One region of the Hydrogenophaga sp. OTU3427 genome, then DNA from elsewhere that is predicted to be linked to it. Evidence: predicted binding sites of a transcription regulator. Region 1 holds the regulator's gene; the other holds the start of a gene.
The links. The regulator NrdR, encoded in region 1, represses ribonucleotide reductase genes. The targets are predictions, from matches to a motif close to CACNANATNTNGTG.

Region 1 (7,667 bases):
CGGCGTCGCACACCATCACGATCTCTCCCGTGCTGTCGTCCAGCACCACCGCCAGGCTGTTGTCGACCCGGAGCACGCTGCGGCCGGCGCCCAGCGAGACGGCGGGCAGCGGTATCTGCAGATGGCGGTCGTGTGGACGTTGCCAGGCGTGCGCGAGGTCGGGTGCGTGGGTCAGGCCTCCCGACCACGATGGATCGTCCCGCCACAGCACGGTGCGCAGACTGACGCGGTGGGACTGTTCCGTGCGGTCGTTCCAGTCCACGTCAACGGCCACGGTTTTCAGCGTCCTGGTGAGCGTCGTGTCGAGGCGCCAACTGCGGGTGTAGGTCGTGTTGCTGCTGTGGGTGTCGTTGCCCGCGCTGGCGTCGAACTGGGTGACGACGCGCAAGTTTTCCATTTGGGTCTGTGCCAGCCGTACGGCTTCGCTGCGCTGGCGGGCCAGGTCGGCGCTGCGCGACAGCTGCGGGTGCATGGCGGCGAGTGCCACCAGGCCGGTGGCGAGCAGCACACACGCGACCAGGACTTCGACGAGCGCGAATCCGGCAAGCGGATGGGGCGGTCGGGAAGAATGGGCGTTCGGGCGGCGGGAGCGGTTCATTCGAAGTCTTTCCAGGTGCCAGGAACTTTGGCCATCAGGCTGCCGGCATTGCGGGTCGCCTGGAGCACCTCGGTGCTGTAACTCAGGCGGGTCCCGCCGCCCAGCCGCAGGTCGGCGCAGGCCACCACGGCGCCGGTGAAGCGGGCGCTGTCGGCACGCAGTGCATCGGGGCCGGGGTGACCCAGGTAGAGGAGTCCGTGGATGTCCACCGGGCCGCCCAGGCGCACGGCCCCGGCGCTGACCAGCAGCACCGGGTCGCTGGGTGTGCCGAGTTGCAGCGGGCCGGCTGCACCGTCGTCGACGAGGCCGGTGGGCAAGTGGAAGGCGCGCCAGCCCCGGGCGTAGGCGGTGGCCAGGGGTTGTGTGCACGAGGACTGGGCGGCGCAGTCCAGGCTCAACACCGTGGGCGCCGCCGCGTAGGCCGCCAGGGGAGCCCCAAAGTAGGCGTGGAAAAGCAGCCCCTGGGTGCAAGTGGGGTCGGCGCCGGCCAAAGCGGACAGAGCGGGGTCGTGGGTGACCAGGGCGGTGTGGCCCGGGGTGCCGGGCAGGGAGCGCAGCGACACACCGGGGCCTGCGCTGGCGTTGCCGCCAGCGTGCAGCAGCAAGCCCTGCGATTCGCGGGCCGAACTGGCCAGGGCAACTTGGTCGATGAGCTGGCAATTGCCGCCGCAGGTCAGTGCCGACAGAGGCGCCGCGCGCAGCAGCGGGCGCAGCTTGACGGTGACGAAGGCGACGGCGGCGGCATCGGCCACATCGGCGTTGGCGGGCGTGCAGGCAGACGGTGGTGCCGCGCAGCCCTGGGACCGGATGCGCACCGAGCCGTTGGGGTCCTGCGGGTCGGGCGCCAACGAGACGGTGAAGCCGGCCTGCGGGGTGCCTGCGAGGGTGGCGTCGCCCGTGGCTGGGCAGGCGCAGTCCAGGCCCGAGGCGCCGATGCTGCAGCCCGGGCTGGCCACCGCCGCGGTGCTGCCGGGGACCACGTAACGTGTGCGAAACGATGGGGCGGGCGGCACGTCGATCTCGCAGGTGGCCGACCTGCCTTCGGGGTGGTTGAGCATGCCCGCGGCCCAGTCGAGACCGGCCTCCGCCGCCTCCTGTGCGATCGTGGCGCGCATCTGGTTGGTCGAGGCCTTTTGTTCAAAGACCAGCCCGCGGTCGAGATAGAGCACCATCAAGGTGGTGATGCAGAGCAGCACGATGGCCATGACCAGCGTGGCCGCGCCTGCGGCGGTGCGAGGTGGCGTGGGCCGGTGCGTGTTCATGCACGGCTGGGGCAACTGCCCGTCACCTGGTCGTTGCGCACCCGCACGGTGCTGTCCAGTGCCCGAACAACCTGGGCGTCCGCTCGGGACCGCGCTTCGACGCGGATCTCATAGCGGCGCTGTTCGATGTGTGGGCAAGTGGCCAGCTCGGTGCAGGCAGGGCGGCACAGGTGCCCCAGGGGCAAGGTGTCGGGCCGCGACTGGATGTCGAAGCGGGTGACCGTCATCACGTCCGGATCGGTCAGGTTTTGTGCGGTGCCGCCACCGATCTGCATCCGGATGCGGTCACCGATCAGCGAGAAGTTCACCTGGCTTGATGCGGCCGATGGGCTGTCGAAGCGGTAGCTGATGGTGTGAGCCGAGGAGGTCACGTCCGCGTTGGGGTTGTGAGTGCCTTGGTCCAGCGCCTGCACCGCCTGGCTCCAGTGGCCGGCTCGGCGCAGATCCCGTGCGATCAGGTCCACGGTGGCACGCAGGTCCTGGTGAAGGCGGACTTCCGACAACAGGCGCCGGCTGTTTTGCAGGCTTTGCAGAAACAGATGCAAGGCGCCGCCCAGCACCACCAGGCCGATGGCCAGGCCAATCAGCAACTCCACCAGTGTCAGACCATGCTGGCGCCTCATTCCTGCCCCCAGCAACGCCGAGCTCCGGCGCTGCCGGTCGCACCATAGTGGATGCCCTGCGCGTCCAGCGTCACGGACATGGAGCTGCACGCCGTGTCGCTGGCCTGCACGCCGACCGCGGTGGCCGTGGCGGTGTAGCTGTTGCGCGAAGCGCCATTCAAGGCGAGCGCATAGTGGCCGTCGAGGCTGGTGCTGCGAAGGCCCAGGTCCTGCAATTGAGCTGCATAGGTGAGGGTGTTGGCGCGCCAGCGTTCCTGTGCCTGCAACACCGCGCTGAGGGCGACCATGGCGTCCGATCGCCGTCCGCGCCGGACGTGTTCGGTGTAGTTGGGATAGGCGATCGCGGCCAGGATGCCGATGACCGCCACGACCACCATCGCCTCGACCAGGCTGAACCCCCGCTGCCGCCGGAGCCGGTGAATCGTGTCCATGCCGCGGTTCCTTTGCCCTGGAACACCGGTCAGCAGGCGGGCAGCCCCAGCACCGGCGGGGCCGGGCTGCAGCTGCGGGTTCGCCCCATGATGTTGGTGATCTGATGCACGGCCGCTTGTCCCGCGCTGAAGACCGTTGTCATGGCGGGGCTGACGGTGCCGCGCAAGGGATCGATGAGCAGCCCCGCGCCGGCGCTGGGGGTGCTCAGGCTGACGCCGTCCGATGGACGCAGCGCGACCGCCAGCAGCAGTTGGCTCGGGTCTGTGCAACGGGCGCCTTGCGCGTTGCATTGGCAGTTGTCGGCCGCGCCGGTGTAGAACACATAACAGGAGTGGGGACCGCCCGCGCCGAGCTTGAGACGGACCTTGCGGTTGAGCTGCACCGCCTGTTGGCGCGCCCACTGCAGGTGGTTCAGGTATTCGGTGGCGGCGCCATCAAGGCGGCGACGGGCCAGCAGGTCGGACAGGGAGGGCAGCGCCACGGCCGCCAGGATGCCCAGCACCGCCAGGGTCACCAGCATCTCGGCGAGTGTGAGTCCTGATTCGGCGTGGCGCCGCGGTGTTGCGAGCTCGTGCTGCATGTTCCGTCTCCCCTGGTGGGCATCAGCCTACAGCGGAATCGGGAACACGAAGCTGAACAATTATTTCCGGACTTCGTCGACCAGGTTCTTGAAATCGTCGATGTCTTCGAAGCTGCGGTAGACGCTGGCGAAGCGGATGTAGGCCACCTTGTCGAGCTTCTTGAGTTCGCGCATCACCATCTCGCCGATGCGGTGGGAGGCGATTTCGCGCTGCCCCAGGTTGAGCAGCTTTTCCTCGATACGCTCGATGGCGCCATCGACCTGCTCCATGCTCACCGGCCGCTTGCGCAAGGCGAGGGCCAGGCTGGCGCGCAGCTTGGCCGGTTCGAAATCGATGCGCCGTCCATCCTTCTTGACCACCGCCGGAAAACTCACCTCCGGCCGCTCGTAGGTGGTGAAACGCTTCTCGCAGGCGCCACACTGGCGGCGCCGGCGGATGAACACCCCTTCCTCGGCCACGCGCGTCTCGACCACCTGGGTCTCGGCATGGCCGCAGAAGGGGCATTTCATGGGGCATCCGGCGCCGGGCCGTCCCAAGCCGGATTCGCGCCCCCGTGGGGGGCAGCGAACCAGGCAGCGGTGGCGCGTGTGGGCCTCATTTGTAGACGGGGAAGCGTGCGGTCAGGGCGTTGACCTTGGCGCGCACCGCGTCGATGTTGGCCGCGTCACGCGGGTTGTCCAGAACGTCGGCGATCAGGTTGGCCGTGATGCGGGCTTCCTCGTCCTTGAAGCCGCGCGTGGTCATGGCGGGGGTGCCGATGCGCACGCCGCTCGTGACCATCGGCTTTTCCGGGTCGTTGGGGATCGCGTTCTTGTTGATGGTCATGTGGGCGCTGCCCAGCACGGCCTCTGCCTCCTTGCCGGTGATGCCCTTGGCGCGCAGGTCGACCAGCATGACGTGGCTCTCGGTGCGGCCGCTCACGATGCGCAGGCCGCGCTGGGTCAGCGTTTCGGCCACGATCTGGGCGTTCTTCGCCACTTGCTGCTGGTAGGTCTTGAACTCGGGCTGCAGCGCTTCCTTGAAGGCCACCGCCTTGGCTGCGATCACGTGCATCAGCGGGCCGCCCTGCAGGCCGGGGAAGATGGCGCTGTTGATCGCCTTTTCGTGCTGGGCCTTCATCAGGATGATGCCGCCGCGCGGGCCGCGCAGGCTCTTGTGCGTGGTGGACGTGACCACGTCGGCGTGCGGCACTGGGTTCGGGTAGACGCCGGCGGCGATCAGACCAGCGTAATGTGCCATGTCGACCATGAAGATGGCGCCGATTTCCTTGGCGATGTTGGCGAAACGCTCGAAATCGATGCGCAGGCTGTAGGCCGAGGCACCGGCCACGATCAGCTTGGGCTTGTGCTCCCGCGCCTTGGCTTCCATGGCGTCGTAGTCGATGGCCTCGTTCTTGTCCAAGCCGTAGCTGACCACGTTGAACCACTTGCCCGACATGTTCAGCGGCATGCCGTGGGTCAGGTGGCCGCCTTCGGCCAGGCTCATGCCCATGATGGTGTCGCCGGGCTTCAGGAAGGCCAGGAAGACGGCTTCATTGGCCGATGCGCCGCAGTGTGCCTGCACGTTGGCGGCGTCGGCGCCGAACAGCTGCTTCACGCGGTCGATGGCCAATTGCTCGGCGATGTCCACGTACTCACAGCCACCGTAGTAGCGCTTGCCGGGGTAGCCTTCGGCGTATTTGTTGGTCAGCTGGGTGCCTTGCGCGGCCATCACGGCGGGCGAGGCGTAGTTCTCGCTGGCGATCAGCTCGATGTGGTGTTCCTGGCGGGCGTTTTCGGCCTGGATGGCGGCAAACAGCTCCGGGTCGGTTTGTTCGATGAGGATACGGCGGTCGTACATGGTGGCAGTCCTGGATGAGGTGTTTCCCTGTGCGGTGTGCTGACACAGACAGGGACTGCCCAGGCGAACGGCTGATCGCCGCGCCAGCCAGACGGCTTGCGGGCGGTGCGCTCCCCAGTGGTATCCCACGTCAGCGCAGCGGCATGGAGTTCATGACCGCCGGCCTATCGCCAGTTGCGCACGGGCGCGAGTTTATCAGGCTCCGGCCCACGGGCCGGCCGCGCTCAGGATTTGCTGGGCGTGTTGCCCGGCGCCTTGGCCTCTGCCTCGATGGCAGCGGGCTCTGCCGGTGTGGCTTGCGGGTGCGCCGGCGCGACGCGGGCCGGCGCGGGCCGGCCGGTGACCACGCTCTGAATGCGCTGGTGTTCGGTCAGCACCTTGTCGACATAGTCGCTGCTGTCGTTTTCCACGGCGCCCACGTAGAGCCGCAGGCCGCCTTCGATGGAGCCGCTGCGGCGCACGTATTCGCTGAGCACCTGGGCGCCCACGCGCAGGTTGGTCACCGGATCGAAGGCCGCCAGCTTGCCGCCAAAGCCCTCGTACTTGTCGGTGTGCACGCGGGTCATCACCTGCATCAGGCCCTGGGCGCCGACGGCGCTCTGGGCAAACGGGTTGAAGCTGGATTCGATCGCCATGACGGCGAGCAGCAGGCTGGGGTCGAGCTTGATCTTCTTGCCGATGTCAAAGGCCTCGGCCACCAGCGCGCTCAGGGGCTCGGGCGCCACGCGGTACTTGCGGCTCAGCCACATGGCCAACTTGGCCTGGTCGGCCGGCAGTTCGCTGGGGAGGGCTGCGGTGGCGCGTTCCACGGCGTTGGGATCGGCGGTCAGGGCCACCACCGCGCCGCCGCTCTGGCGCTGCAGCAGCCAGCCCAGCAGTTTTTCCTCGGCGGCACCCCGCAGGTCGGCGCGAAAGCTCAGGGTCATCAGGCCCACGGCCAGCACCATGCCCAGCAGCGCCAGCCCGTTGTGGGTGATGTCAAAGAAGCCTCGGGCCACATCGTCTGCAAAGGTCTGCAGGCTGTGCTTGGCGGCCTGGGGCCAGGATTTTTGCGCTGTCATAGCACGCTCCTTATCGATGGCAACCCGGCGCACATGGCGTGCAACGGGAAGCCCTTGATGGGGGGGTCGCCATCGACGCGCAGGATGAACAGGCCAGTCCTGGGTCGACTTAGCCGGGTTCGGCAGCGGTCACGGGTTTACCCTAGTTTGGGCAAGTTGGGCGAATCTTAGTGGGGCTTTAATGTTAAGTCAAGCATGATGAGTTGGTATTTAATATGAATTTATGCATGATAGAGGCGATTTTTTGCCGGTGGTATGGGCCTCAGATGCCCGATTGAAAAATGAAATCAGCCAAGTGCGGCCACTGGCGCTAAGCTCGGGGCGTCTGTGTCACAGCAGACACCCACCCGCATCGCAGTCTGGCTGCGTTGCCGGTGTTCTTCAGGGGCAATCTCTTGCCCCATGGCCGGTGCGACATCCAACTCCTCCGGTCAAGACCTTGACGGCATGAGCCTATGGCCCGCCGTCAACCCCGGTGGCCCAAACCACCGGGGTTTCTGTTTTCTGGGGGCCGTTCTTCCGGGGCTCGCCCGGCGCAATGTCCCGGGAGCACCGGCGGTGCACAATCCTATGTATGAAATGGGAGTTGCTGTTGCCGCGTCTGCGGCCCTTGTGGATCGCCTTGCTGTTGCTGCTGGCGGGGTGGGCGTTGGCCTGGTGGGGCGTGCCGGTCTGGCTCAAGGGCTTTGTGCAAGAACAGGGCCGTGCCGCGCTGGGGCGCGAGGTGCAGGTCGACGCCGTGTCCTTCCGGCCGTGGTCGCTTGAACTGGAACTGAAGGGCTTGCGGGTGGCCGGGGCGACGCCAGAGGCCCCCGCCTTGCTGGAGGTGGGCCGGCTGTATGCCGACGCCGAGCTGCAATCCCTCTTCCGGCTGGCGCCGGTGGTGGATGCGGTGCAGGTCGAGCGGCCCATCCTGCGGCTGCGGCACCTGGGTGACGGGCGTTACGACATCGACGACCTGCTGGCCCGCTGGGCCCGGCGTCCCCGCGACGGCGACACCGCCACCTTTGGTTTGTTCAACCTGGCGCTGACCGGTGGCGAACTGCAACTGGACGACGCGCCCGCCGGCACGGTGCACCTCCTGCGCGAGTTGTCGGTGGCGGTGCCCTTCCTGAGCAACCTGCCCACGCAGCGCAACGTGCGCACCGAGCCTCGGGTGGCGTTCGAACTCAATGGCAGCCGCTTCGACAGCCAGCTGTCGACCCTGCCGTTTGCCGACACCCTGGCCACCCGTGCGCACCTGAACCTGCCCGACCTGGACCTGGCTCCCT
Region 2 (7,667 bases), on a different contig from region 1:
GCTACCGGGTTGAAGCCGCCCAGGACCTGCGGGAAGCACGCGCCGCGCTGGAGCACAAGCGTTTCCATGCGGTCATCACCGACATGCGCCTGCCCGACGGCCTGGGCATCGAGCTGCTGCGCGAACTCAGCGCCGGGCAACGTCCGGAGCGGGCGATCGTGATCACCGCCCACGGCTCGGCCGAAAACGCGGTCGAGGCCCTCAAGTGTGGTGCCTTCGACTACCTGACCAAACCGGTCGACCTCAAGCAGTTCCGCAGCGTGGTGGCCTCGGCGCTGCACAGCCTGCCAGGCGAGAAGCCGCTGCAGGCCGCCCGCCAGGCGGCATCGGCCCCCACCCTGGCCGAAGAGGCCACCGACAACAGCCCGTTGGCCCGCATCGTGGGCCCGTCGGTGCTCATGCAGACGGTGCGCCAGCGCATCGAGCGGGTGGCGCGCAGCATGGCACCGGTGCTGGTGCTGGGCGAATCGGGCACCGGCAAGGAGCTGGTCGCGCGTGCGCTGCACGGCTGCAGCCACCGCGCCAGCGCGCCGTTTGTGGCGGTCAACTGCGGCGCCATCCCGGAGTCGCTGATCGAGGCCGAGTTCTTCGGCGTGCGCAAAGGCGCCTACACCGGCGCCACCCAAGACCGCGAGGGCTACTGCCAGGCCGCGCACGGCGGCACCCTGTTCCTGGACGAGATCGGCGACCTGCCGCTGTCCATGCAGGCCAAGCTGCTGCGGGTGGTGCAGGAGCGTCAGGTGCGCGCCCTGGGCGCGGTGCAGGAGGAGCGCATCGACGTGCGGCTGGTCAGTGCCACCCACAAGGACCTGGCGGCCGAGGTCAAGGCCGGGCGCTTCCGGCAGGACCTCTTCTACCGGCTCAACGTGATCGAGGTCCGCATGCCGGCGCTGCGCGAGCGGCGCGAGGACCTGGAATCGCTGGTGCATGCCCTGCTCAGGCGCATCTGTGCCGAATCGGGCCAGCCACTGCCCGAGGTGTCGCCCGAGGCCATGGCCTGGCTGCAACAACACCCGCTGCCCGGCAATGTGCGCGAGCTGGAAAACCTGCTGCACCGCGCGCTGGCCTTGTGTGGCTCGGAGACCATCACCCCCGAGGACCTGCACGACGGCGCCCCCCCGCCCCTGGACACCGACGGCGCGCCCGCACCCGCCGAGCCAGCCGCGCCCGGCATGCCCACCGATGCGGGCGTGGCGGCGCCCGCCCCCACCGATCTGCAGGCCTACCTGGACCAGCAGGAGCGCGAGGTGCTGGTGCGCGTGCTGCGCGAGACCCACTTCAACCGCACGCTGGCGGCGGCCAAGCTGGGCCTGAACCTGCGCCAGATCCGCTACCGCATCCAGCGCCTGCAGATTCCCATGCCCAATGGCACCCCCGACAATGACGAGTGACGCGGCACCACCCCGGGGTGGTGCGCCGGCCGGCCACTGGCTCAGCCACACGCGCCACAGTCCGTCGCCCAATTTCGGACCGCGCCCGGCGGGCACCGCCATCGACCTGATCGTGGTGCACTCGATCAGCCTGCCACCGGGCGTGTTCGGCGGCGGCGAGATCGAGGCCCTGTTCCACAACCGCCTGGACTGGGACGCCCACCCCTATTTCCAGGGCATCCGCGGGCTGCGGGTGTCGGCGCATTTCCTGGTCCGGCGCGACGGCTCGGTGCTGCAGTTCGTGGCCTGTGATCAACGGGCCTGGCACGCCGGTCAGTCGTCGTGGCGCGGCCGCGACAACTGCAACGACTACGCGATCGGCATCGAACTCGAAGGCCTGGAAGGCGGGCTGTTCGAAGCGGCGCAATACGCCGCGCTGGCCACGTTGTGCCAACGGCTGGCGCGGCGCTACCCCATCGTCCAGGTGGTGGGCCACGAGCACGTGAGCCCCGGCCGCAAGTTCGACCCCGGACCCGGTTTTGACTGGCCTGCCTTCCGGCGGCAATTGGGCTGGCCGGATCGGTGTTTTCCCCGATAGGCCCGCACCCGCAGCGCCCCACGTCGCCATGACCGGACCATGATCCGGCCGATGCGTCGGATCATGCAAGCCAGCAGCGGCGCGCCCTGCGAGCAAAAAACCACCGCCAGGCCGCATGGCATGAGGCCTGCGACACGCACACCAGCGCCGGCCATGGCGATGCAGCGGGCACCGTGGAGGTGCCATGCCGATCACCTGGGCCCGCAAAAAAATACCCGCTTTTTTGCCTATTGAAACCGGCGATCGATACACTACCGGTAGTGGCTTGTCGTAAGCCGACACACTAGATATAGTGCCCATCCAGCGATTTGGACAAAACACCGGGAAGGCCACCATGCCACCTCCCCTGGTCCCCTGGTGAAGCCTCGAAACCCTGAAAAGCCATCACGCTCAGTCCCCCGCATTGCAGCGAAACGAACCCACAACAATCTCAAGAGGAACCAATGCAAACCACCGAAGCCAGCATCTCCCCCGCCGCCCAGGCCGGCCTGCCCATGGCCACCGACACCGCGGCGCGCGCCACCACCGGCGATGCGCTGTCGCACTACCAGATCATCCGTCGCAACGGCGCCGTGGTGCCCTTCGCCCCCAACAAGATCGCCGTCGCGCTGATGAAGGCCTTCCTGGCCGTGCACGGCACGCAGGGCGCTGCCTCGGCCAGCGTGCGCGAGGACGTGGAGCAGCTGACTCAGGCCGTGGTGCGCGCGCTGATGCGCTCGCGCCCCAGCGGCGGCACCTTCCACATCGAAGACGTGCAAGACCAGGTTGAACTGGGCCTGATGCGCAGCGGTCACCACGAAGTGGCCCGCGCCTACGTGCTGTACCGCGAACGCCGCGCGCAGGAGCGCGCACAACAAGGCGCACCGACCACCACCGCCCCGGTGCTGCACGTGCTGGACCAGGGCCAGCGCGTGACGCTGGACATCGCCCACCTGCAGGGCCTGATCAACAACGCCTGCGCCAACCTGGGCAGCGAGGTCAAGCCCGACCCGATCGTCGCCGAAACGCTGCGCAACCTCTACGACGGCGTGCCGCTCGAAGAAGTGCACAAGGCCGCCATCCTGGCCGCCCGCACCCTGATCGAGAAGGACCCCGACTACACCTACGCCACGGCACGCCTGCTGCTGCACACCATCGTCAAGGAAGTGCTGGGCGAGGAAGTGCTGCAGGCCGACATGGCCACCCACTACGCCGACTACTTCCCGGGCTTCATCAAGAAGGGGGTGGAGAACGAGCTGCTGGACGAGAAGCTGCTGCAGTACGACCTCAAGCGCCTGGGCGCCGCGCTCAAGGCAGACCGCGACCTCGGCTTTGACTACCTGGGCCTGCAGACCCTGTACGACCGCTACTTCCTGCACGTGCGTAAGACCCGCATCGAGCTGCCGCAGGCCTTCTTCATGCGTGTGGCCATGGGCCTGGCGCTGAACGAAATCGACCGCGAGGCGCGCGCCATCGAGTTCTATGAGGTGCTGTCCTCGTTCGACTTCATGTCGTCCACGCCCACGCTGTTCAACTCGGGCACGCTGCGCTCGCAGCTCTCCAGCTGCTACCTGACAACGGTGCCCGACGACCTCGACGGCATCTACGAGTCCATCAAGGAAAACGCGCTGCTGAGCAAGTTCGCCGGCGGCCTGGGCAACGACTGGACGCGCGTGCGCGCCCTGGGCAGCCACATCAAGGGCACCAACGGCGAGTCGCAGGGCGTGGTGCCTTTCCTCAAGGTGGTCAACGACACGGCCGTGGCCGTGAACCAGGGCGGCAAGCGCAAGGGCGCGGTCTGCACCTACCTGGAAACCTGGCACCTGGACATCGAGGAATTCCTGGAGCTGCGCAAGAACACCGGCGACGACCGCCGCCGCACCCACGACATGAACACGGCGAACTGGATTCCCGACCTGTTCATGAAGCGCGTGATGGAAAAGGGCGAGTGGAGCCTGTTCTCACCCAACAACGTGCCCGACCTGCACGACAAGTTCGGCACCGACTTCGAAAAGGCCTACCTGGCCTACGAGGAGAAGGCCGCGCGCGGCGAGATCAAGCCCTACCGCAAGGTGCCGGCCACCGACCTGTGGCGCAAGATGCTCTCGATGCTGTTCGAGACCGGCCACCCCTGGATCACCTTCAAGGACGCCTGCAACGTGCGCAGCCCGCAACAGCACGCCGGCGTGGTGCACTCGTCCAACCTGTGCACCGAGATCACGCTCAACACCAGCGACACCGAAACCGCGGTCTGCAACCTCGGCTCGGTCAACCTGGCGCAGCACCTGAAGGACGGCCAGATCGACCAGGACAAGCTCAAGCGCACCATCACGACGGCGATGCGCATGCTCGACAACGTGATCGACATCAACTACTACGCGGTCAAGAAGGCGCGCGACTCCAACCTGCGCCACCGCCCGGTCGGGCTGGGCATCATGGGCTTCCAGGACGCGCTGTACCAGTTGCGTGTGCCCTACGCCTCGCAGGAAGCGGTCGAGTTCGCCGACCGCTCGATGGAAGCCGTGTGCTACCACGCCTACTGGGCGTCGACCGAACTGGCCCGCGAGCGTGGCCGCTACTCCAGCTACAAGGGCTCGCTGTGGGACAAGGGCATCCTGCCGCTGGACTCGCTGGAGCTGCTGGCCCAGCAGCGCGGCGGCTATGTGGAATGCGACCGCTCGGCGACGCTGGACTGGGACGCGCTGCGCGCCAAGATCGCGGCCGACGGCATGCGCAACTCCAACTGCGTGGCCATCGCCCCCACCGCCACCATCTCCAACATCATTGGCGTGGATGCCTCGATCGAGCCCTGCTTCGGCAACCTGTCGGTCAAGTCCAACCTGTCGGGCGAGTTCACCGTCATCAACAGCTACCTGGTCAAGGACCTCAAGCGCCTGGGCCTGTGGGACGACGTGATGGTCATGGACCTCAAGCACTTCGACGGTTCGCTGCGCCCCATCGACCGCGTGCCGCAGGACATCAAGGCCTTGTACGCCACCGCCTTCGAGGTGGAGACCACCTGGCTGGTGGAAGCCGCCGCACGCCGCCAGAAGTGGATCGACCAGGCACAGAGCCTGAACATCTACATGGCCGGCGCCTCGGGCAAGAAGCTCGACGACACCTACAAGCTGGCCTGGCTGCGCGGCCTCAAGACCACCTACTACCTGCGCACCATGAGCGCCACGCACGTGGAGAAATCCACCGGCCGCACCGGTCAGCTCAACGCGGTGTCCATGGGCAGCGGCGGCGCGATGCAGACCGCACCCCAAGCCGCCGTGAGCACCGAACCGATGCTGGGCGAAGCCGCCACGGACATCAAGTTCTGCGCCATCGACGACCCCGGTTGTGAGGCCTGCCAGTAAGTGCGACCCCACACGCACGGACCCCATCAGGGTGTTCGTGCGTGTTTTCGATGCACTGACACAACAAACACATGCCGCGATTCGAGATGACGCTTTGCTTTTCGAATCGCTGCTTTGATAATCCACACACTCGGACACACCTATGCTGACCTGGGACGACGAAGTCAAGCCCTCATCGCCACGCCAATCTCTGCCGCCGGCATCGCACAGCCCCAGCGGTGTGCCAGCCTCGCCGTCTCTGGCGCAACACAGTCCCGCTCCCCTCGTTGCTTCCGCGCCCATCCAGGCACAGGCCATGGTCGCACAGCAGGCCGCCAGCCGCCTGGGTGGCCGCGTCTCGGCCGCCGACAAGCGCATCATCAACGGCCAGACCGACGTCAACCAGCTGGTGCCCTTCAAGTACAAGTGGGCCTGGGAAAAATACCTGGCCACCTGCGCCAACCACTGGATGCCGCAGGAGGTGAACATGTCGCGCGACATCGCGACCTGGAAAGACCCCAACGGCCTGAGCGAAGACGAGCGCCGCATCGTCAAGCGCAACCTCGGCTTCTTCGTCACCGCCGACTCGCTGGCCGCCAACAACATCGTGCTGGGCACCTACCGCCACATCACGGCGCCCGAGTGCCGCCAGTTCCTGCTGCGCCAGGCCTTTGAAGAAGCCATCCACACCCACGCCTACCAGTACATCGTCGAGTCCCTCGGCCTGGACGAAGGCGAGATTTTCAACGCCTACAACGAGGTGGCGTCGATCCGTGACAAGGACCAGTTCCTGATCCCCTTCATCGAGGCGATCATGGACCCCAACTTCCACACCGGCACGCCCGAGAACGACCAGACCCTGCTCAAGAGCCTGATCGTCTTTGCCTGCCTCATGGAAGGTCTGTTCTTCTACGTCGGCTTCACGCAGATCCTGGCGCTGGGCCGCCAGAACAAGATGACCGGTGCCGCCGAGCAGTACCAGTACATCCTGCGCGACGAGTCCATGCACTGCAACTTCGGCATCGACCTGATCAACCAGCTCAAGCTCGAGAACCCGCACCTGTGGACACCCGAATTCAAGGCCGAGATCAAGGCGCTGTTCGAGAAGGCCGTCGAGCTTGAATACCGCTATGCCGAGGACACCATGCCCCGCGGCGTGCTGGGCCTCAACGCCTCCATGTTCAAGGGCTACCTGCGCTACATCGCCAACCGGCGTGCCACGCAGATCGGCCTGGAGCCCCTGTTCCCCAACGAAGAAAACCCGTTCCCCTGGATGAGCGAGATGATCGACCTCAAGAAGGAACGCAACTTCTTCGAAACCCGCGTGATCGAGTACCAGTCGGGCGGCGCACTGTCCTGGGATTGAGCCCAGCGCCCACACCTTCTTCCACCTCATGCGGCCCTCATCCTCAAAACCCGACCAACACGCTGCCGCGACGCGGCGCGCGGGTTTTGTCTCCCCATTCAACGCGCTGGGCACCACAAGTGGCATGCATCCACAGGCTCCCAACCCGCTGAATCGCTGCACGTCCATCCTGGGGCGTGTGGTGCACTGTGCAACTTGATCAAGGAGAACAAAATGGCAACTGCGAAAAAAGCTGCGGCAAAAAAGGCCGCTCCTGCGAAGAAGGCGGCCGCACCGGCCAAGAAGGCAGCACCTGCTAAGAAAGCCGCACCGGCGAAGAAGGCAGCACCTGCTAAGAAGGCCGCACCGGCGAAGAAGGCAGCACCTGCTAAGAAGGCCGCACCGGCGAAGAAGGCTGCGCCTGCCAAGAAGGCCGCACCGGCGAAGAAGGCTGCGCCTGCTAAGAAGGCCGCACCGGCGAAGAAGGCTGCGCCTGCCAAGAAGGCCGCTCCGGCGAAGAAGGCTGCGCCTGCGAAGAAGGCCGCTCCGGCGAAGAAGGCTGCGCCTGCGAAGAAGGCCGCTCCGGCGAAGAAGGCTGCAGCACCTGCGAAGAAGGCCGCCCCGGCGAAGAAAGCGGCTGCGAAAAAAGCACCCGCCGCCAAGAAAGCCGCCGCCCCTGCCGCCAAGAAAGCCGCCGCGAAAAAGGCGCCCGCCAAGCCTGCCCCTGCACCCGCAGCGCAAACCACGCTGAACCCGCAGGCCGCATGGCCTTTCCCCACGTCCAGCAAGCCCTGATTCGGGGTTTCCTGACGTCAAAAGCCCGGTGCTTCGCGCACCGGGCTTTTTTCATGGGGCGTCGTCATGCCAACGTGCGGTCGGCCTCGCTGAGCTGGTAGTTCTGCGGGCCGCGGCTGGCGATCTTGCGCGCGCCCATGCGGTTGCCCAGGGCCGCACAACGTGCCAGTGGCCAGCCCTGCGACAGACCAAACAGCAGCGCCGCGCGGAAGGCGTCGCCACAGCCGGTGGGGTCCAGC

Region 2: a site for NrdR is predicted at 2,250-2,263, ahead of AAHB17_RS07780 (ribonucleoside-diphosphate reductase subunit alpha). Genes of this name have one in related genera too.

Annotation. Positions count from the first base shown of each region.
Region 1 covers NZ_JASATI010000015.1:53,735-61,401, reverse strand. Annotated here, with positions in the region: gene AAHB17_RS11075 (type IV pilus modification PilV family protein) at 1-598, opposite strand, end outside; gene AAHB17_RS11070 (pilus assembly PilX family protein) at 595-1,860, opposite strand; gene AAHB17_RS11065 (PilW family protein) at 1,857-2,483, opposite strand; gene AAHB17_RS11060 (type IV pilin protein) at 2,480-2,914, opposite strand; gene AAHB17_RS11055 (GspH/FimT family pseudopilin) at 2,944-3,495, opposite strand; gene nrdR (transcriptional regulator NrdR) at 3,556-4,005, opposite strand; gene glyA (serine hydroxymethyltransferase) at 4,091-5,335, opposite strand; ZMP/ZTP riboswitch at 5,386-5,523, opposite strand; gene AAHB17_RS11040 (lytic transglycosylase domain-containing protein) at 5,560-6,396, opposite strand; gene AAHB17_RS11035 (DUF748 domain-containing protein) at 6,971-7,667, shown strand, end outside.
Region 2 covers NZ_JASATI010000009.1:63,571-71,237, reverse strand. Annotated here, with positions in the region: gene AAHB17_RS07790 (sigma-54-dependent transcriptional regulator) at 1-1,391, shown strand, start outside; gene ampD (1,6-anhydro-N-acetylmuramyl-L-alanine amidase AmpD) at 1,381-1,968, shown strand; gene AAHB17_RS07780 (ribonucleoside-diphosphate reductase subunit alpha) at 2,412-5,309, shown strand; gene AAHB17_RS07775 (ribonucleotide-diphosphate reductase subunit beta) at 5,452-6,654, shown strand; gene AAHB17_RS07770 (histone) at 6,868-7,428, shown strand; gene AAHB17_RS07765 (carbohydrate kinase family protein) at 7,493-7,667, opposite strand, start outside.